Regions from separate parts of the Halomonas sp. HP20-15 genome, predicted to be linked through region 2. Evidence: predicted binding sites of a transcription regulator. Region 2 holds the regulator's gene; the other holds the start of a gene.
What was found. Region 2 encodes FliA, which starts transcription of late flagellar genes. Its sites were predicted from a motif close to CTAAAGTTNNNNNNNNNNCNGCCGATA; they were not measured.
Positions count from the first base shown of each region.

Region 1: a site for FliA is predicted at 8,687-8,713, ahead of flgM (flagellar biosynthesis anti-sigma factor FlgM). Genes of this name have one in related genera too.

Region 1 covers NZ_JAWQLY010000001.1:6,083-16,666, forward strand. Annotated here, with positions in the region: gene lon (endopeptidase La) at 1-401, shown strand, start outside; gene R6258_RS00035 (HU family DNA-binding protein) at 580-852, shown strand; gene R6258_RS00040 (SurA N-terminal domain-containing protein) at 1,039-2,868, shown strand; gene R6258_RS00045 (YkgJ family cysteine cluster protein) at 3,026-3,313, opposite strand; gene R6258_RS00050 (6-pyruvoyl trahydropterin synthase family protein) at 3,320-4,189, opposite strand; gene queE (7-carboxy-7-deazaguanine synthase) at 4,186-4,839, opposite strand; gene queC (7-cyano-7-deazaguanine synthase QueC) at 4,842-5,543, opposite strand; gene R6258_RS00065 (SRPBCC family protein) at 5,753-6,163, shown strand; gene R6258_RS00070 (GGDEF domain-containing protein) at 6,211-7,686, opposite strand; gene R6258_RS00075 (flagellar protein FlgN) at 7,887-8,339, opposite strand; gene flgM (flagellar biosynthesis anti-sigma factor FlgM) at 8,372-8,650, opposite strand; gene flgA (flagellar basal body P-ring formation chaperone FlgA) at 8,768-9,568, opposite strand; gene flgB (flagellar basal body rod protein FlgB) at 9,655-10,068, shown strand; gene flgC (flagellar basal body rod protein FlgC) at 10,074-10,481, shown strand; gene R6258_RS00100 (flagellar hook assembly protein FlgD) at 10,512-10,584, shown strand, end outside.
Region 2 covers NZ_JAWQLY010000001.1:402,952-413,535, forward strand. Annotated here, with positions in the region: gene R6258_RS01900 (PqiA/YebS family transporter subunit) at 128-1,447, shown strand; gene pqiB (intermembrane transport protein PqiB) at 1,440-3,083, shown strand; gene R6258_RS01910 (membrane integrity-associated transporter subunit PqiC) at 3,113-3,736, shown strand; gene R6258_RS01915 (RNA polymerase sigma factor FliA) at 3,757-4,464, opposite strand; gene R6258_RS01920 (flagellar protein FlhE) at 4,624-5,070, opposite strand; gene R6258_RS01925 (hypothetical protein) at 5,067-5,606, opposite strand; gene flhF (flagellar biosynthesis protein FlhF) at 5,603-7,954, opposite strand; gene flhA (flagellar biosynthesis protein FlhA) at 7,954-10,029, opposite strand; gene flhB (flagellar biosynthesis protein FlhB) at 10,026-10,584, opposite strand, start outside.

The sequences.
Region 1 (10,584 bases), 400 kb from region 2:
ACATCCACGTTCCCGAGGGGGCGACCCCCAAGGATGGCCCGAGCGCCGGCATCGCCATGGTGACGGCGATGGTTTCGGCCTATACCGAACGTCCCGTGCGTTGTGACGTGGCCATGACCGGTGAGGTCAATCTGCGCGGCGAGGTCATGCCGATCGGCGGTCTTAAGGAGAAATTGCTGGCGGCACGGCGCGGTGGTATAAAGACGGTGCTTATTCCGGAAGAGAATCGCCGGGACCTCAAGGAGGTGCCGGACAATGTCAAGGACGCGCTGGAAATCAAACCCGTTCGTTGGATCGATGAAGTTCTCGATGTTGCATTAATGGATCTTTCCGAAGGCGGTGGCGAGGAGAATAGAATCGAAGATGCAACGCCCTCGCACAGCATGATAAGTACACATTAAGCATAATTTGTCGTCATGACGGGTTGAAAAACCCGTCATGACGGGGTTTGGCCCAATGGTTGGTTGACAGTAGTTTTACCGCATTGCTATAAATTGCGCTTTGCTGTGATCGTGTGTAGCCACCGTTAGATTGTGCCGATTACCAGTAATTTCCGAAGAAACAGTCAAGGGGTGAAGTGTGAATAAATCCGAGCTGATCGAAGCCATCGCCGCATCTGCCGACATTCCCAAGGCGGCAGCCAGCCGTGCGCTGGATGCGATGATCGATACTGTATCCGACTCGCTGAAGAAAGGGGATTCCGTAGCCTTGGTTGGTTTCGGTACCTTCACCGTCAAGGAGCGCGCTGCACGCACCGGTCGCAATCCGCAGACCGGCCAGCCGATCAACATCGAGGCGGCCAAGGTTCCAAGCTTCAAGGCCGGCAAGGCACTCAAGGACTCGGTCAACTGAGTTTCGAGTAAGTTTCGTCAATTTCGAGATTTATCGCGGAGCCTGGCGGCGATTCTCAGGGCGCTGATGATTGAGCCATGACATTGTGCATCCCTTATTGCCGGATGCTGCCATATAGGCCCCGTTGCCAGGCGCACCGTACAAGCGGTGCGCCTTTTTTCGTTACAGAAGCTATCCGAGGCCAGCATGCTGCAACAAATCCGGGACCGCTCCCAGAGTATGGCCGCCAAGGTCATCGTCGGGGCGGTCATCGTCACCCTCGCGCTATTTGGCATCGAATCGCTCGTCGGACTCTTCTCGCAGAGCAATGACAGTGTTGCCGAGGTCAACGGCGAGCCCGTCTCGCGTCAGGCCGTCGAGATGCAGGTCCAGCGGGCCATCCGTTCCGGCCAGGTTCCTCCCGACCAGGAGCGCCAGTTGCGCAACCAGGTCATCGACCAGCTGATCACTCAGCAGTTGCTGGATCAGTATGCTGAGCGGGGCGGGTTGTATATGTCCGACGCCCAAATCGATCGGATCATCGTCAATCGGCCGGAATTCCAGGATCAGGACGGTCATTTTTCAGCCGATGCTTTTCGCAATCGACTGAGTAGCGCGGGCTATACGCCGCAGTCCTTTCGTCACCAGTTACAGAGCGATCTGCTGCGCCAACAGGTGCAGCAAGGCCTGGCGGTTAGTGAGTTCATGCTGCCCAATGAGCGCGATCAGCTAAGCGTCCTGCGTAATCAGAGTCGCAGCTTTCGCTATTACACACTGAACCGCGACGACCTGAGTGAGCCCGTCAGTGTGGATGAGCAGGCCGTACAAGCCTATTACGACCAGCATCGGGACCAGTTTCAGCGTCCCGAACAGGTGAAGCTGAACTACGTGATCCTCGATCAGGCGTCGCTCGCCGCGGATGTCGAGGTCAGTGAACAGGCGCTGCGCTCGGCCTATGCCGAACGCAAGGCGGAAGCGCCGCGACGCATCTCCCACATCATGGTCAGCTTCGGGGACGAACGCACGCGGGAGGAAGCCCGTCAGCGCCTGCAGCAGGTGCGCGAGCAGTTGCAGGCCGGAGAGGACTTCGCCCAGTTGGCTAACGAATACTCCGACGACACCACCACCTCGGGCAAGGGCGGCGCGCTGGGCGTGATCAATCGCGGATTCTTCGGCGAAGAGTTCGAAAATGCGGCGTTCTCGCTTGAGCAAGGCCAGGTCTCCGATATCGTCGAGACCGACAATGGCTTGCACCTGCTCAAGGCGACCGGGGTCGAGCTGCCGTTATTCGCCGAGATGCGCGATGAGCTGCGTGAGCAGGTGGCCATGCAGCAGGCTCAGGACCGTTTCAACGAACTGGCTCAGCGACTGATCGACGAGAGTTTCGCCGCCGAAGACCTGGCGAGTGTCGCCGAGGACCTGGGACTCAAAGTGCAGTCCAGCGACTGGGTCTCGCGCAATGACGTCAGCGGTGTGTTGGCGGAACCCGGGGTCATGGATGCCGCGTTCCAGCCCGACGTGCTCGAAGAGGGATACAACAGTGACGTCATCGAGCTCGACGACCAGCGACGCATGGTTCTGCGCGTAACGGATCATCGCGAAGCGACCGCGTTGCCGCTCGAGGATGTCCGTGAGCAGGCGCGAGCGAAGGTCGAGGCCGAGGCTGTCCAGCAGGCACTCAGCGAGCGTGCGGCGGAACTGGCCGAGGCACTCAAGGCGGGTCGTCAGCCGGCGATCGACTGGAAGGTCGTCGAATCGGTCACTCGCCGCTCCGTCGACGATAGCGTACCGGATGCGGTGGTGGCTCAGGCCTTCCGTCTGCCCAGGCCGCCAGCATCGCAAGACGCTACGTACGGCAAGGCCGACACCCAACAAGGGGTTGCCCTGATTGCCCTGGACTCGGTGAGTGCGGGCGAGGTTTCCAAGGATGATCCCACCGACATCGATGCAATGATGGCCGAGCGGCTGCGTATACAGGCGGCCATTCAGGGGCTGTTGCAGTCGCTGCGCGAAGAAGCCGAGATAGAACGGCATTAGTAGCGATTATGGCTTGATTGCTAAAGGGCGCAGCTTCGGTCGCGCCCTTTTTTATGGCGTCTTGAGTTCTGCTGCGTCACCCAGCGGGGTCGGATGAATTCCGAGCCGCTTTATACCGTTATCTAATTTGGGATTCCGCGAGTTGGAATTGATTCGCTCAGGTGGCGGCTTCCAAGCTAGCGATGCGCGCGAGTGCCGTCGCGCGATCGCTGCCGCAAAGCTCGGGATCGAAATCGAAGCGTCGGCAAACCATCGGCCGACGCGGATCGCCGAACAGGCGGCAGAGATTGTCCTCGTCAAGCTGCACGCAGCGCACTCCGGCCGGCTTGCCGTCAGGCATGCCGGGGATCGCCGAGCTGATCGATGGAGCGATGCAGCAGGCTCCACACCCCGCTCGGCATCCGTCTGCGATACCGAGGGGGGTGTGGGCGATGAGGTCATTCATAGGCGTTCAATCGCTGGTTACTGGGTGTGGCTTATCCAGTGCGGCTTCGGCGCTGGCCCCCTTGCCGATGCCCTCGAAGGCCTGAACGCGGACATGACCGTACGCTGCATCATGGCGTGAGACCTGCGCGACCAGCCAAGAGGCGATCTGCTCCACGGTCGTCGCCGTGGGCAGCAGTTCGCAGCGTTCTCGGGGCAGGGTCAGGCGAAATCCGCCCTGGCTGGCCTGGTATGCTAGCACCACTCTTTCTTGCGTCTGCTCGATGACGTCCTCGGCATGCGCCAAGTAGCGTGCATCGAGACGCTCGGCCCAATGGCGCTCGAGCGAAGGCTGGCGCTGGCCGTCGCACCAGATCAACAGTCGCGAGCGATGGCCATGCGCGATGCGCTGACAGTTGCCGGCATGTCGTTTGAGGCCATGACTGTAGCCATAGGCCGCGCCTTCGATTGCTTCCTCTCTGAATCGCAGGCGCACCGACTCGATACGCCGGGGTGAGCACTGCGAAAGCCGTTCACCATAATGAGCCGCCATGCGTTCGGCGGTAATGGCCGGCCAGGGCAGCAGTGTGAAGGCCTGGTGTGGGCCGCGCACTTCCATTGCGTAAGGTTGTGTCATGCGAACGACGCAATCCTCGCCCTGGTCGGTGATCGATACGCCCGGTGCCCGGGTAGGCACCAGCAGGGTATGATCGGGGCCGCTGTCCAGGCTCGCCTTGATCCAGGGCTTTACCTCGCCGAAATCGAACAGCATGCCATCCTTGCCCAGTTGCCCGTCGAGTTCGACGTCGACAGCCCAGCTGGCACCGCTAAGACCTTTTTCGGGACACCAGAAGGAAACATCCAACTGGCTGATGTCGTTGACGAAAAGTGCCATCATTCGATTCCAAGCGTTTTATGGGTCTGCAGGGAGAGCCGCCATTGCGGATTGTCCAGACAGTAGGCGAGGGTAGCACCGAGCGGATCCGTCGATGGACCGAAAGGCGCGATGCCCGTGGTATCCATGGGCTGCAAGTAGAAATGCCTGAAGCCGAGATTCGCGAAGCGCGACGGAGGCGCATCGTGCTGTGGATAGACCAGCTTCAGTTCATCGCCGCTATCGATGACCAGCGTCGTCGTGCCCTTGGGGCTGACGCACAACCAGTCAAGGCCGGGTGGCGCTGGCAACGTGCCGTTGGTTTCTACGGCGACTTCGAAACCGCGCGCCTGCATGGCCTCGATCAGGGGCGCATCGAGTTGCAGCAGTGGCTCTCCTCCCGTGAACACCACATAGGGCGTGGCTGCCGCCGGCGGATGTGGCCATAACGCATCGAGATGCGCGGCAAGCGTGTCGGCATCGGCGAAGCGCCCGCCATTCTGGCCGTCGCTGCCGACAAAGTCGGTATCGCAGAAGCGGCAGGCGCTGCGCTGCCTGTCGACTTCGCGGCCCGACCACAGGTTGCAGCCGGTGAACCGACAGAAGACGCTGGCCCGTCCGGTACGCGCGCCCTCGCCCTGGAGCGTGTAGAAGGCTTCCTTGATGTGATACATCGTCAGGGCTCCATCGGCGCAGGGCGGTAGATCAGCGGGTCGGCAAGGCCTCGCTCGGCAAAGGCCGCCAGGCGCTCGCGGCAGCTGCCGCACTCGCCGCATGCCAGCTCGCCACCCTGGTAGCAGGTCCAGGTCTGGGCGTAGTCGAGGCCCATGTCCAGGCCATCGGCGAGAATGCCGCTCTTGCTGGCGTGCAGGTAAGGAGCCTCGATACGCACGGCATTGAAGTTGGCTACGGCCGAGGCGGCATTCATGCGCTCGACGAACTCGGGTCGACAATCCGGATAGAGTACGTGATCGCCGCCATGGGCACCGTAAAAGCACACGTCGGCATTGATGTTGACGGCGTGGGCGATAGCCAGCGACAGCAGAATCATGTTGCGGTTGGGCACCACGGTGGCCGCCAAGCTGTCGGCGTCGTAGTCGCCGGTGGGTAGTGGGCGACTGTCGTCGGTAAGCGCGGAGTTGTCGATCAGCGAATGGATCGCCTGGATATCGATCACCCGGTGGGCAATCTCCAGGCGCTGGCAGACGCGGCGGGCGATATCGAGTTCCTTGGCATGCCGCTGGCCGTAATCGAAGGACAGGGCATGTATGGAATAGCCTTGGCGAATGGCTCGATGCAGCACGGTATAGGAGTCCATGCCGCCGGAATAGATGACGACGGCCTTGGCGGATGCCGTCGCCGGGGATGAATCGTTCATGAGAGATCCTGCCGGAGAATTTGTTGGCCCGTGGTAGACGGCGTCCGGGATCCGGGTGTCCGGACGTAAGCCTCTTACGAGGCGCGCATTGTACCCATCGCCAACGCGGCCGGACAATGCCGCACGTGGCGATTCTCGGCTACAGTGCGTACTCTCTGTCCAGGACAATCTGCTCAACCTGACAGGAAAACCTGCCAACAAGGAAGCGCATGGCGACTATCGAACACAGTGCGGTATTGAAGGCTGCACCCGAACGCGTCTATGCACTGCTGGAACGCATCGAAAACTTCAGTGACTATTCGGACAAGATCGAGCGGGTCGAACCCCTCGGCAAAGATTGCTATCGCTGGCATATCCACGTCATCGGGCGGGACTGGCAATTCGACGTGCAGGTCACGGAGCGCCAGCCACCGCATACCCTGGCCTGGGAGTCCCTGCAAGGGGTGCGCAACCAGGGACGCTACACGTTGACGCCGGTTGCCGAGGGGACGCGGGTCGAACTCAGTGTCAGCTACGAGATTGGTAACCGCCTGCTTGCCAAGGCAGTGGACAAAGCGGCGAGGCCGTTGGTCAACCAGGTCGGCCAGCAGATACTGGCTCGGCTGGAAGCCAGGCTCTAGGACTGTCAGAGAACTGGCCGCGTTAGACGGGGGTTCTCCGCCGCGGCCTACTCGTGGGTCACCCGATTGCGCCCGGTGCGTTTCGACAGATACATGCGCTGGTCGGCTTTATGTATCAGTTCATCGGGCGAGCTGTAGCCCTCCTCCTTGAGGCTGACGATACCGACCGATGCGGTGATCTGGATCGTTATCCCCCGATGGTGAAGCAACGGGCGGCTGCGTAGCGTATTGCAGATACGATCGGCGTAGCCGGCGGCCTTGCGACGGTCGTAGCCCGGCAGCAAAACCATGAACTCCTCTCCACCGAAACGGCCGACATGAACGTCGGAGTCGCTCAGTTCGACGAGTAGGCTGGCAAAGTTCTTGAGCACTTCATCGCCCATGGGATGACCATGTTCGTCGTTGATCTGCTTGAAGTGATCAAGATCGAGAAACACGACCGACAGTTCTTGTGATAACTGATTGGCTTCTTCGAAATGCGTGTCGAGCAGGGATAGCAAATATTGGCGGCTATAGAGCTGGGTCAACGGGTCATAGCGTAGCGCGCGATCGAGCTGCCAGTTGGCGGCTTGCAGGGTATCCAGTTCCCGGCTCTGATGGTCCAGCTGGGACTGCAGATAGAGAGTACGATCGAGGAGCAACTGCTTTGCCTCCATCAACAGGCGCGGCGAGTCGAACGTGTCCGGGGCATCGACCTCGAAGAGTTCGGCCATCTGCGGGAGCCGGGCCTGGATGCTGCTGAGCAGTTCGCTCCGCTGCTTTTCGTTGCTCAACCAGGGATCTAGCTGGGCGAGGGTACGGTGGCCGTCCGATGCCAGCCAGATATCGGCGAGTCGTCCAGAGAGCATGACGCAGTCGCCGGCCAAGAAAGCGTCCTCACGTACCGGCCGATCATGGCTACAGCGTATCCATTCGCGACAGCGTAACGACAATCCCCAGTTTCCTGCCAGCCAGGCGCCGACTTCGGCATGGTCTGCGCCAAAATGCTCGCGTTCGCGCAGAGCGATCGCGTCATGATCGTCGAGCGTGCCGATGACCTCGGCGTACTCGAGCGGGGCAACGGCATTGAGTGCCAGCATGCCGATATCCTGCAGTAGCGCCGCCGTGAACACGGGACCGAGCTCATTGCCCTGGCGGCGCTGCGTGGCGAGTTCCTGGGCGGCGATAGCACTGGTCAACGAGCGCTGCCAGAAGTGCCGCAGATCGAAGCCGTTAGCTCGAGAATCGCCACGCGACGCCGTCGCCAGGCTAAAGCCCAGGGCAAGCGATACGGTGGTGTCGAGTCCCAGGCGCTCGACCGCTTCGCGCAGCGTTTCGGCGGGCTTCGCCTGTGCGTAATAGACGGTGTTCGCCAAAGAGATCAGCCGTGCCGTCAATGCCGGATCGTTGTGCAAAACGTCCAGGATAGGTTGCAACCGGGAATCGGGATCGGCCGCGAGGACGATAACGCGCTGAATCACGACTGGAATCGAGGGAAGCGCCGGGCAATCGAGCAAGGACTGGATGAGAGGCGATGGAATCACTGGCTTATCCCTAGCCGCGAACCACGTCCTGAACCATGCGAGCGGCAAAGCACAGGACAACGGCGATAATGGCGTATACCGCAAGGAATATGTTAACTATTCTTTGCCTATTGTAATGAATATCGCCGATTTGTTACACGAATATCAAGCAATCAATCGATCTCGCCCTAGGCGGACTCTAGAGATGGCCGGGACATGATTCAGGCTTTCGAGGCCACTCCCCCAAAACCGCGACGCCGCGATTGGCCATTGGGCCCGTATAGCGCCTTGCCCGCGGCATTGTTGAGAAAGTCGAGGATGCGTTGATTCTGATTCATGCGTGACCCGATCAGTACGCCATTGCGCTGATTGAGTTGTTTGGCGTGTAGCGCTCGGCTCAGGAAGGCGTGCCAGGCCTCCAGGCAGTGGGCATCCCGTGCGGCGGCTTCGGCGCCTTGGCGACCCTGGCCGTAGCCGAGCTTTTTCAGTACGTTACGCCGCTGAGTCTCGAGCGTTTCGAGGCGCTCCATATGTTGCTGCTTCTGCTGTGCCTGGGTGGCCAGGCATTCGCCATCGACTTCGCCTTCCGCGAGGCTGGCGCGTTCCGCCTCGAGCAACGCAATGAAAGCGTCGAGATGCTGTTGTTCGCGCTCGAGGTGCTGGGCCAGACTCATGGTGTGCTCTCCGCCAGTAAACGTAGGAATAATCAGCTTTCGGATTTACCGAGCAGGTCGCGGACGCTGTCGATCAGGCCATCGGCGATGCGCTCCGAGTCGATCTCCAGGCGGCCTTCACTGATCGCCTGGCGAATCTCGGCAACGCGCGCGGTGTCGATGTCCTGGGTCGTGTCCTGGGACTTGTTGCTCAGGTGCGCGACGGCAGCCGGGCTGGCGGCCTGTGACACGGCGCCTTGCTTGGCGGACTGCGTGGTCTTGCTATCGGTTTGCGTCGGGCGCTGCAGGGGGTGTGAGCTGTCGATTTTCACGGGGCATCCTCTTGATGATTTCGACCTTTCCCTGACTATCGGCCACGCATGGCATAACTTTAATGGCCGCCGGGGAAGCCCCGGCAGTTTAATTCCCGGCAACTTTGCCGGCTAGCCTCAGAATTCGACGCTCAATCGCTTCGGGCCGATTACCCGCGCCTGAAGCAACTCGCCGTTGGCGATGCGCAGCCTGACCTGTTCGCCCATCGCGCCGTTATCCATCGCTTGCGCCTCGCGGCGGACCTGAAACCCCTCGCCGCTGGCAATGACGCTTACCGTCTGTCCGCGCTTGACGAGATCCTGGCGACGCAACTGATAGCTCTGCAGTGTCGTGCCTGCGGACAAAGCCCGGGTGGCTACCAGCCCGATGGCGTCCTCGGCGTGTGTGACGGCATGCCGCGGCAGTTTTTCCAAGAGACCCTTTTCAAGCATCACATCCTGCGCTGTCAGGGCCGCGCCACGCGAAACATCCCGCGCCAGAACGACGTGCTCGATGGACACCGAAACGTCGGCCTGGACATAACGGGTGCGGCCATCGTCGCCGTTGCAGTGAATGCCGACCGCGACCCGCCCGTACAGCCGTTGATTATTCTGCGGTAGAAAGGGTTGAGGATCGTCGCAGGCGGGCAGCCGCGCCTGATTGCGCTGCACGCTGACGCTCACGCTGTCACCGAGGGGCTGGGCCTGCTCGATCAGAAAGTCATGGACGCGTCGCTCGAGCAAGGCTTGTTCGTCGCTCCCGGCCATTACCGAGGGGGCGCCCAGCCAGATCAAGACGGCGACAGCCAGCAGTTTCACGAAGTGGGCGCCACTATTCGGGCAGGCACTGTGGTTTCGGTTGCGCATCGATTCCTCCCCATGCGTTGGAGACGATTCTAGTGCTGGAGGGGGATTGTCATACGCGGAAATGATGAGCAAACCAGGGCCTATTTCTTCCTTTGGGAAGACAGCTCGGCGTCTATTCTCCAGCCTGAACCTTTCCCATCCGAGCCAGGGGACAAGAAATGATCGACATGCTTGACGGAGCGCTGCGCTTTCACCAGGAAGCTCTGAACCTGCGCGCGGAACGTCAGAAAGTGTTGGCGAGCAATATCGCCAATGCCGACACGCCCAATTATAAGGCGCGCGACTTCGACTTTTCGGCTGAATTGTCGCGTGCCATGCAGCAAGGGCGTCCGGCCGAGGGTGGGCTTTCACTGGCCCGCACCTCGGAGCGTCACATCCAGGCTCAGGCGCCAGCCAGCGCCGGGCGCGATCTGCTTTATCGCATACCCGACCAGCCAAGCCTAGATGGCAATACGGTCGACATGAACCGCGAACGCGCTCAGTTCGCCGATAATTCGATTCGCTACCAGGCGGGGCTGACCATCCTGAGTCGTAAGATTCAGGGGCTGAAGACCGCGATGCAACCGGAGTAATTGGCATGTCCATGTTCAGTATTTTCGATATTTCCGGCTCGGCGCTGACCGCTCAGTCCCAGCGCATGAACGTCACGGCGAGCAACCTGGCCAATGCCGACAGCGTCGCCGGACCCGATGGCGAGGCGTATCGCGCCAAGCAGGTCATGTTCGAGACGCGTTCCGACGTTTCCGGCGGTGTCGGCGGTGTTCGCGTCAGCGAAGTGGTCGAGGATCCCACGCCGATGCGCCGCGAATACCGGCCGGCGCATCCGCTGGCCGACGAAGAGGGCTACGTGACGATGCCCAACGTCGAGCCAGTCAACGAGATGGTCAACATGATTGCTGCCTCTCGTTCCTATCAAGCCAACGTCGAAGTCATGAACACCAGCAAGACGCTGATGCTCAAGACACTGACGCTGGGCGAGAACTAAGCGAACTTTTGGTAGCCATCAGGAGACCCCATGGCCAATACCATCGATACGAGCGTACTCAACGGCATGAACCAGACCACTGGTTCAGCGAGCGGCAAGGCAA
Region 2 (10,584 bases):
CGCCCTGCTCATGCCGAGCCGCACTACTTCAAGGCGGCAAGCGATGAACGCTGTTCGACCGCAGACACTAAGCGGTTACACTGGTGCGCATGGATGAGAATACTAATCGCCACAGGACGCTGATGCGGTGACCGCCGACTTGCAACCGCCCGATACGCTGCCGGACACCGAAACCAGCTCACCACGCCAGAGCCGGCGCCGGCTGCGTGCTTGCCACGAGTGCGACTGGCTGGTGGCGCTGCCGCCGCTGAGCCCGGGGCAGAAGGCGGACTGTCCGCGCTGTGGGCATGTTCTCGCCCTGCGTCACAACCGTCCGGCTCAGCGCAGCCTGGCGCTTTCGCTAGCGGCGCTGGTCGCGCTGATCGTCGCGTTGTCCTTCCCCTTCATCAGTTTCGAAGTCAGCGGTATCAGCAATCGCATCGAACTGGCCCAGACCGTACGCAGCCTGGCCGGCTACGACCAACCATTGGTAGCGATCTGCGTGGCGCTGAGCGTCGCCGTGCTGCCGGCCCTCTATCTCGGCTGCGTCGCCTGGCTGCAGGTCGGCCTGCTGAGCCGCGAGCCGCTGCCCTTCAGCCGCGGCATCGCACGCTCACTGAGCCATCTGCATCCATGGATGATGGCCGACGTGTTCATCATCGGCGCGCTGGTCAGCCTGATCAAAGTTGCCGGGCTCGCCGAAGTCAGTCTGGGCGTCTCGTTCTGGGCCTTCTGCCTGTTTGCCATCCTGCTGTTGCTGACCACGCAATCGATCGACAACGATTGGATGTGGTTCTCGCTGGCCGGCGAACCGCTCGCGCCCGAACACAGTCGCACCGGAGCCCCGGCCGCCGAGCAGGGCCTGGCCGGTTGCCAGACCTGCGGCCTGGTCAACGCGCTGGATGCCAACGGGCACGGACGCTGCCGCCGCTGTGGCGAAGCGTTGCATGCGCGACAGCCGCGGAGCCTGCAGCGTACCTGGGCGCTGCTCGTCGCGGCGACGATCATGTATCTGCCGGCCAATATCTATCCGATCATGACCACCACCCATCTCGGTGAAGACAACCCATCGACGATCATCGGTGGTGTTATCCAGCTCTGGCAGATGGGCTCCTATCCGGTCGCCACGGTCATCTTCGTCGCCAGCATTCTGGTGCCGGTCGGCAAATTGCTCGCGCTCGGCTGGCTGTGCATCGCCGTGCGCCGTAGCGGCGGCTATCACCGCACCGTGCGGACCCGGCTCTACAGGCTGACCGAATTCATCGGCCGCTGGTCGATGGTCGACGTCTTCGTGGTAGCAATCCTGGTCGCCCTGATCCGCGCCGGCACCTTAATGTCGGTCACTCCGGGACCGGCCGCACTGGCTTTCGCCTCGGTCGTGGTGCTCACCATGCTCGCCGCCCTCACTTTCGATCCGCGCCTGCTGTGGCAGCCGCCCGTTCCCGCCAAGGAATCCCCACATGCCTGAAGCGCATCGCGCCCAACGTCATGCACAGTCGCGCATCTCCCCAATCTGGATCGTACCGCTGGTGGCGGTACTGATCGGTCTGTGGCTGGTCTATGACAACGTCAGCCGGCGAGGCCCCGAGATCACCCTGGAGATGCCCACAGCGGAAGGCATCGAAGCCGGCAAGACGCTGATCAAGACGCGCAACGTCGAGGTCGGCCGGGTCGAGAGCGTACGCCTATCGGAGGATCTCTCGCATACCGTGGTTACCGCCCGCATGAGCGAGGATGCCGAGCGCATGCTCAATACCGGCAGCCGTTTCTGGGTGGTCAAGCCGCGTATCGGGCGCGAGGGCATCAGCGGCCTGAACACCGTGCTGTCCGGGGCCTATATCCAGTTGCAACCCGGCCAGAGCGAGGAACCGCAATACCACTTCACAGTCCTCGAGCAGCCACCGGTCGCGCCGCCCGGCGCCAAGGGTGTGCGCATCAATCTGGTCAGCCAGTTGGGCAGTTCGCTGCGGGTCGGCGATCCGGTCACCTACCAGGGCTTCACCGTGGGTCGTGTCGAGGATGCCTCGTTCGATCCGCAGGATCGGGAAATGCACCATCGCCTGTTCATCGAATCGCCCTACGATGTGCTGATCACCGAGGCCACCCGCTTCTGGTCGGCCTCGGGCATCAACGTCAAGCTCAATTCCGAGGGCGTCAGCGTCCAGCTCGAATCGCTGGAAGCCGTGGTCGGCGGCGGCGTGACCTTCGGCATCCCCGAGGACATTCCTCCGGGAGCCAAGGCCGCACCGGACAGTACCTATACGCTCTATGCCAATGAGGAAGACGCCCTGCAGGGCACCTACAATCGCAATCTCGAATACGTGCTGCTGGTCGACGACACCGTACGCGGCCTGTCGAAGGGCTCGCCGGTCGAATACCGTGGGGTGCGTGTCGGTACGGTGGTCAGCGTGCCTTGGCGTTTCACGGCGCCGCAGCCGAACACGCGTCAGCGCTTCGCGATCCCGGTGTTGATCCGCATCGAACCGCAGCGCCTGACCCTTGACGACCAGCCGGTGAATCTCGAGGAATGGAAGCAACGTTTCACGAAAATGTTCGACTATGGCCTGCGCGCCTCGCTTAAGGCCGGTAACCTGCTAACCGGGGCCCTGTTCGTCGACCTCAATTTCAACAAGGAGCTGGCCGGCGAATACACTCCGGAAACCTTCGAGGAGCGTACCGTATTCCCGACCACCTCGGGCGGCTTCGCCCAGATCGAGCAGAAGGTCTCCAACCTGCTCGACAAGCTAAACGAACTGCAGGTCGAGCCGATCCTCGACAAGCTCGATCGCACCATGGCCACCTCGCAGGCGACGCTCGAGGAAGTCCGCGCGAGTGCCCAATCGCTCAGGGCCATGCTCAACGATCCGGCGACGCGCGAAATACCCGGCAATATCAACGAGTCGCTGGAACAGTTGCAGCGCACACTCGAGGGTCTTTCGCCCGATTCGCCGGCCTACCGTGAACTCAACGGTACGCTGCAGAGCATCGAGAAGCTGGTACGCCAGTTGCAGCCTTTGGCCGAAACGCTCGGCGAGAACCCCAACGCGCTGATCTTCGATCGCAGTCCGGGGCCTGATCCGGTACCGCAGGCACCGAAGCGCTGAATCCGAAGGCCAGGTCAAGGAGGAAAGATATGACACGACAACGCAGGACGCTGATGGCTGGCGCACTACTTGCCCTGGTTGCCCTGGCGGGCTGCGCGGGCTCGCCGACCACCGAACGCTATACCCTGCCGTCACCGGCGAATGGCGCCGCGTCCGGCGTGGTTACGTCCAGCGATATGGCAACAATGGCGGACTATAGCCTGGTCATCGATCAGGTGAGCGTAGCCGGCTATCTCGACGAACCGGGCATCGTGCTGCAACCCGACGCGATTCGCCTGCGCCAGGCCAGCAACCATCAATGGGCCGAGGCGCTCGGCCAGCAGCTCAGTCGCGGCCTGCGTCAGCGGCTCGCCACCGAACTTCCCGACACCCACATCCTCATGGGCGGCAATCCGCCCGAAGCCATGCATCTGCGGGTCTACGTCGAGCAGTTTCAGGGGCACTACGAAGGCGTGGGCATGGCCAGCGGTTACTGGCAACTGCGAGGGGCAAAGGGCGATCTACTGCTCGAGCGCGGCTTCTCGGCCAGTACCCCGCTCGCGGAGGATGGTTACCCGGCGCTGGTGCGTGCGCTGGGGGCAAGCTGGGACAAGGTCGCGGCGGGCTTCGCCGCGCAAATTCGCCGACTGCGCGCGGCGGGCGCAGGCGATTAGCGGCGGCCCAGAGGCGACCGTCACTCGTCTTCGGAAGCCAGCTGGCCACGCAGCCGGGCCACGGCCTGGCTGTGCAACTGGCAGACCCGCGACTCGCTGACGCCGAGTACCGCGCCGATCTCCTTGAGGTTGAGCTCTTCCTGGTAATACAGCCCCAGCAGCAGCTTCTCGCGTTCCGGCAGCTTGTCGATGGCCGCGACCAGACGCGCGCGCTGCTCGCCACTGGCCAGCGCATCGAAAGGCGACTTCGGCGACGATTCGCCCGCCTCCGGCTCGCCACCCTCCTCGACCAGATCTTCGAAGCCGAGCAGATGGCCACCGTTGGTATCGGCCAGCCGCTGATGGTATTCACTGAGACTCAGCGACAGATAGTCGGCAATTTCGCGCTCGTCGGCGGGACGTCCGAGCTGTTGTTCGAGGCGACGGATAGCCTCGTCGATCTCGCGAGCGTTACGCCGCACGCTACGCGGCACCCAGTCGCGGCTGCGCAGCTCATCGATCATCGATCCGCGTATGCGCTGGCTGGCGTAGGTGGTGAAGCTCGCCCCCTGGTCAGCGTTATAGCGTCCCAGAGCATCGAGCAAGCCGACCATACCGGCCTGGATCAAGTCATCGAGATCAACACTGGCCGGCAGCCTTACCTGCAGCGCCAGCGCCTGGCGCCTGACCACAGGCAGATACTGGTCGAGCAAAGCATGCTGATCGATTTTACCTTGTGCCGTATACATTCCGCGTCTGGGACCTGTGTGACCGAGGCAGCACGGGACGGCTGCCGATAATGGAATTATTACTCCGAGCCGTCCCTCACCAAGCGATGAATACCTCGCTTCGTGAAAGGTTATTCAAGCTTTTAGCGAGGCTCTTTGCCTCAGCGCCCGGCTTTTCGCTTATCTGTAGTTGACGATCAATTGCAGGCCTTCGACCCGCAGCGGCGCCGAGGAACGCGCCGATTCAGGCAGGCGAAAACGCACCACGAAGGGCCCCGAGGCGGTCAGCCCGGCCAGGGCCTCGCTTTGCCCGCGAGGCGTGATCAGTCGCAGGCAGCGCTGCGGATGGCATAACCGGGCTTCCAGGCGTGCCGTGCCCGGCGGCGAGGTAAACCGCCAACTAATCGAAGTGATCTCGCCATCCGCCGGCGCCGCAGGAGCTTGAATCGGTTGCGAAGCGACCTCGCGCCCCGGCGTGAACAGCCTGACGCTCGGCGCCTCGCCGACCCAGCTACCGGCCGCCCCGGCCCTGGCGACCGGAGCGAACGCACTCGCTATCCCCAGGCTCGTCAGCGCGACGCCCGAAAATCGCAGCAGGCCGCGCCACGGCGCGGAGCGAACGTTCAACGTTGCTCCTCGGGCGGGAGCCGCCGCGGCCGCCGCGGCTGCGGGACTATCCAGAGCTCGAAGCCCAGAAACTCGGCCGCGGCCTGCTGGAGATTGCTCAGCAGGCCGGCCCGCGAGGCAAACGGCGGGTGCACCAGCAGCAAGCGCTTGGGGCCACCACGCTGGGCGAGGCGCTTGAGCGTGCGATAGGCGCGACGAAAGCCATCACCATCGTCGCCTACCCATAGCGCCCAGTGTGCCTGCTGGCTCAGCAATATCGAAAGGTGCGGGCTCTCGACACTGATCGGCACCAACCGCCAGGCTTCGGGGGCGCCGACCCAGCGTTGCCCCTGGGCGTGCCAACGCTGCAGAGCGTCGTGCACCGGTTGCACCACGGCGTTTTCGCCACCTGCCAGACCAACGACCATCAATACCCGCGACGCGGCGGTCCGCGCTTCGGCCGCTGGCGACGTGGTCGCGTCCCCAGGCTCGGCCTGATCGCCGAGTTCGGCCTGCGCCCAACGCCGCAAGCCGGCCGCTTGATCGATCTGACTCACGGCTGATTCCTGTCATCCAGCAACTGGCCACTCGCCAGCAGGAAGGCGTCACGGGCGGTGAACAGATACCACAGCGCCTCGAGCAGCGCCTGGGCGCTGCGCTTGCGACCGCTGCCGAGCATGTTCAGCAACTGGCCGCGGACGTCCACCGCCCAATCGGCCTGTTCCTGATCGAGTCGAATCGCCAGCGAGGCCAATGCGGTGGCGAGCCACACGCGCAGCTCGTCATCCACGCGCATCGCCTGCGACGGCGCCAGCCACTGCCAGGCGCGACGCGCCAGCAGCGGCAGCTCTTCATGGGCCAACTGGGCGGCAAAGGCCGCGAGACTGCTCGCGGCATCGGCCGACGATGTCAGCCAGTAGCGTCGCCCCAGCAAGCGCCCGGTATCCAGGTCGGTCAGGGTGACGAACCAGGCCGTCAGCGAGTCCGGCGAATCGAGCGACACGGCCAGCCGGGCGCTCTGCAGCCGGGCATTGCGTCCACGGTAACGGAATGTCCGGCTCTCGTCGGTCGTGGCGTGGACCTGCAGCGATGCCAGCTTGTGACGCACGCCGTCGACGCTGACCCGGGTATTGGGCTGCGCCATGGCTACCCAGCGCACTCCTGCCGCGTCGAGTTCATGGCGCAGAGCCGCCGGCGGGCAACGCGGCAGCCAATGCTCGCGCAGCGCCAGCCGCTGCGCGGCGTAGCGAAGCTTCTCCGCCTCGCCGGGGGGCTGATGATGCGTCGCCCAGGGCAGTGTCTGCGCCAGCCCTTCGCTGTTGAGCGGCACGGCCGGCAAGTACCAGTCGGTGCCCTTGACCGCGGCTCCACGCGGCCACAGCAGGCCATGGGCCGACTCGGCGCCAAACGCCTCGCCTTCGGCGCCATCGCCGCGCCAGGCCGCCTGCAGGCGCGGCAATTGTTGCTGCTGGGCCTGCAGGGGGTAGCCCAGCCAGGGCCAGGCCGATTCGAGCTGGGCGAAGCCGCCGATCCGCTCGCGCAGGCGGGCGAAAATCGTCGCCAGGTTGCGCCCCTGACCGAACAGGCCGCGCGACAAGGCCTTCCAGCGTTGGGGCGATGTGGATTGCTGCCACTCGAGCGGGTCGCCGCTGAAAGCCGAATCGTCGCCCACCGCCAGAGCCTGGTCGATCAACGCCTGGCTGTCGGCAAGCTGCAAATCCTCGGGCACCTGCTGACCCTGCGAGACGTAATGCAGGCGCAATCCGTGACGGATGGCGATATCGAGCACCGCGCCGAGCCGCGGGGCCTCGTCGACCTTGGTCAGGATCGCCCCGTAGAGCGGCGCGCCCGCGGCGAGCGAGGCCCGCTGATAGGTTTCCACCACCTCGTCGAGGGTCTCGCCGTGACTGGCGGCGTTGAGCAACAGCAGTCGACGGACCGGTCGTGGCGCACCCTGCGTCGATTCGCCGAGCATCGCCACCTGGCCGACCAGGCGCTGGTCGCGCTGGCTCATGCCGACGGTGTCGATGATCACCAGGCGCTTGTCCTCGAGTTGCGCCAGCAACTCGCCGAGCGGCGCGTCGTTGGCCAGCGCATGGACCTCGGCACCCAGCAGCCGGGCATAGATGCGCAACTGCTCGTGGGCGCCGATGCGATAGCTGTCGGTGGTGATCAGCGCGACCCCACCGGCGCCGTGGCGCATGACGTAGCGTGCGGCGAGCTTGGCGGTGGTGGTGGTCTTGCCGATGCCGGTGGGGCCGAGCAGCGCGAACACGCCGCCCTGATCGAGCAGACCGGCTTCGTCCTCGAGCACCTCGAGGCGCCCGCTGAGTTGGCGCTGCAACCAGGCGGCGGCCTGGGCAGGATCGCCATGGACCAGCTCGCCGGGCAACGCATCGAGCAGCTCGCGAGCCAACGCATTGCCGAAACCGGCATTCTGCAACTGGCGGTTGAGCCGGTGACGGTTGTCCTCTTCGCTCGTCGCGGGTTCCAGGCGGGCCTGCTGATCGACCAGCATCGAGCGCAGATCCTGCATTTCGCCGAGCAGGCGTGCGCTGAAGGCAGCGAAGTCGCCTTGCTGTTCGCCGCCCTGACCGCCCGCGGTTGGCGGGGGCGTGGCGGGCGACAACGAAGGCGGCGGCGCGGGTGGCGGCTGGACGGGCTGAGACTGAGGGGCATAGGCCCGCGCGGCGCTGCGTGCCGCGCCGGCCTGCGGTTCACGGGGCGCGCTTTGCCGTTCGATGGGCAGTGCGTCCGCGGACCCGGGCTCTTCCGCCAGGGCCAGGATCTCGACCCCGGCATCGACACGGCGATTGGCCAGGATCAGGGCGTCTTCACCCAACGCGGCGCGCACCTGGCGCATCGCGTCGCGGCTATTGGCGCCTATAAAACGTCTAACGCTCATCAACGGCCTCCGACCAGCGTCGTTACTCGAATCGTACGGTCATCCGGAATCTCGGCCTGCGACATCACCACCAGATGGCGCAGGCGGCGACGCAGGAAGCGCGCCAGCAACGGGCGCAGCGACGGCGTCACGACCAGCACGGTCGGCTCGCCCAGCGCTTCCTGACGGGCCAACCCGGCTTCGGTCTGCTTCATCAGCGTGTCGGCCAGTCCGGGCTCGATCGCCCCGCCGCCGTTCATCGCCTGGCTGAGCACCTGCTCCAAGTTGGCATCCAGGCCAATCACATGCAATTCGCTGTTACCCGGGAACCACTGTTGGGTGATCGCCCGTCCCAATGCCATACGCACCACCGAGGTCAGGTCGTGGACATCGCTTTGCGCGGTGGCGTGCTCGGCCAGGGTATCGAGGATGGTGCGCATGTCGCGAATCGAGACCTCCTCTTCGAGCAGGTTCTGCAACAGCCGTTGCAGGATGGTCAGCGACACCAGCTTGGGCACCACGTCCTCGACCAGCGCCTTGTTGTCCTCGCCCAGCTTGTCGAGCAACTGCTGAGTCTCGTGGCGTCCCAGCATGTCGCCGGAGTGCTCGTGCAGCAGATGATTGAGATGGGTCGCCACCACCGTACCGGCATCGACCACGGTATAGCCATAGATCTGGGCCTGTTCACGCTGACTGCCATCGATCCATACCGCCGGCAGGCCGAACGCCGGATCCTCGGTCGCCGCACCCTCGAGATGGCCGGAAACCTGCCCCGGATCGATCGCCAGCCACTTACCGGGATACGCCTCGGCGCGCCCGACCTCGACGCCCTTGAGAGTAATCACGTAATGGTTGGGGCCGAGCTCCAGGTTGTCGCGGATATGCACCACCGGCGGCAGGAAGCCGACTTCCTGGGCGAACTTCTTGCGCACACTCTTGATCCGTCCCAGCAGTTCGCCATCCTGGCGATGGTCGACCAGCGGGATCAGCCGATGACCGACCTCGAGGCCCAGGGTATCGACCAGTTGAACATCGTCCCAACTGGCTTCGGGCACTTCGGGTGTCGTGACCGGTTGCTTGTTGACGACCTCCTCGGCGAGTTTGTTCTCACGATGGCGAATCATCCACCAGGCCAGGCCGCCGAGCGCCACGCTGAACAGCAGGAATACGAAGTTGGGCATGCCCGGAACCAGACCCAGCAGGCCCATCACGCACGCCGACAGGATCAGCACGTGCGGATTGCTGAACAGCTGGCCCATCATCTGCTGGCCGACATCCTGCTCGGTGTTGACCCTTGAGACGGTGACGCCCGCCGCGGTCGAGATCACCAGCGCCGGGATCTGCGCGACCAGGCCGTCGCCGATGGTCAGCAAGGTATAGGTCCGCGCGGCGTTGGCGAAGCCCATGTCATGCTGCAGCATGCCGATCAGCAGCCCGCCGATCAGGTTGACGACCATGATGATCAAACCGGCCACGGCGTCACCGCGCACGAACTTGCTGGCACCGTCCATCGAGCCGTAGAAATCGGCTTCCTGGGCGACCTCGCCGCGCCGTTTCTTGGCGTCTTCCTCGCCGATCAGACCGGCGTTGAGGTCGGCATCGATGGCCATCTGCTTGCCGGGCATGGAATCGAGGGTGAAACGCGCGCCGACCTCGGCGATACGACCGGCACCCTTGGTGATGACCATGAAGTTGATGATCACCAGGATCAGGAACACCACCAGCCCCACCGCGAAATTGCCGCCGATCAGGAACTCGCCGAAGGCCTCGATAACCTTGCCCGCCGCATCGCCCCCCGAATTGCCCTCCATCAGCACCACCCGCGTCGAGGCGACGTTGAGCGACAACCGCAACAGCGTGGTGAACAGCAGCACCGCCGGAAAGGCCGCGAAATCAAGTGGCTTGCTGGTGAACATGCTGACCAGCAGCACCATGATCGACAACGCTATGTTGAAGGTGAAGAACATATCCAGGGCGAACGGCGGCAGCGGCAGGATCATCATCGACAGGATCATGATGATCAGCACCGGCCCGGCCAGCAGCTTCATGGGGACGTTGCCCAGCCAGTTCTGGCCCAGGGTATTCATCAGGTTCATCGCGTTTCCTCGTGGGAAGAGGCATCGTTGGGGCTGTCCGCCATGTCAACGGGTACTTGGATATCGCGCGGCGGTTCGGGCATGTCGCCCCCTTCCTGGCGCACCTGGCGAAGGCGAAACGCCCACGCCAGTACTTCGGCGACTGCCGTGTACAGATCGGCCGGAATTTCCCGGTCGAGATCGACGTGTCGGTACAGCGCCCGCGCCAGCGGCGGGGCTTCCAGGCGCGGGATCCGATTCTCGTCGCCGATCTCGCGAATACGCGCGGCCACCGCATCGGCGCCCTTGGCGACGACCCGCGGAGCGCCCATCTCGCTGTCGCGATAACTCAGCGCGACCGCATAATGCGTGGGATTGGTGACGATCACGTCGGCTTCGGGCACCTTGCTCATCATGCGCCCGCGTGCCATGGCCTGCTGCTGCTGGCGAATGCGGCCCTTGACCTGCGGGTCGCCCTCGGATTCCTTGTGTTCCTTCTTGATCTCGTCCTTGGTCATGCGCAGCTGCTTGTTGTGACTCCACAACTGGTAAGGCACGTCGATCATGATCACCACC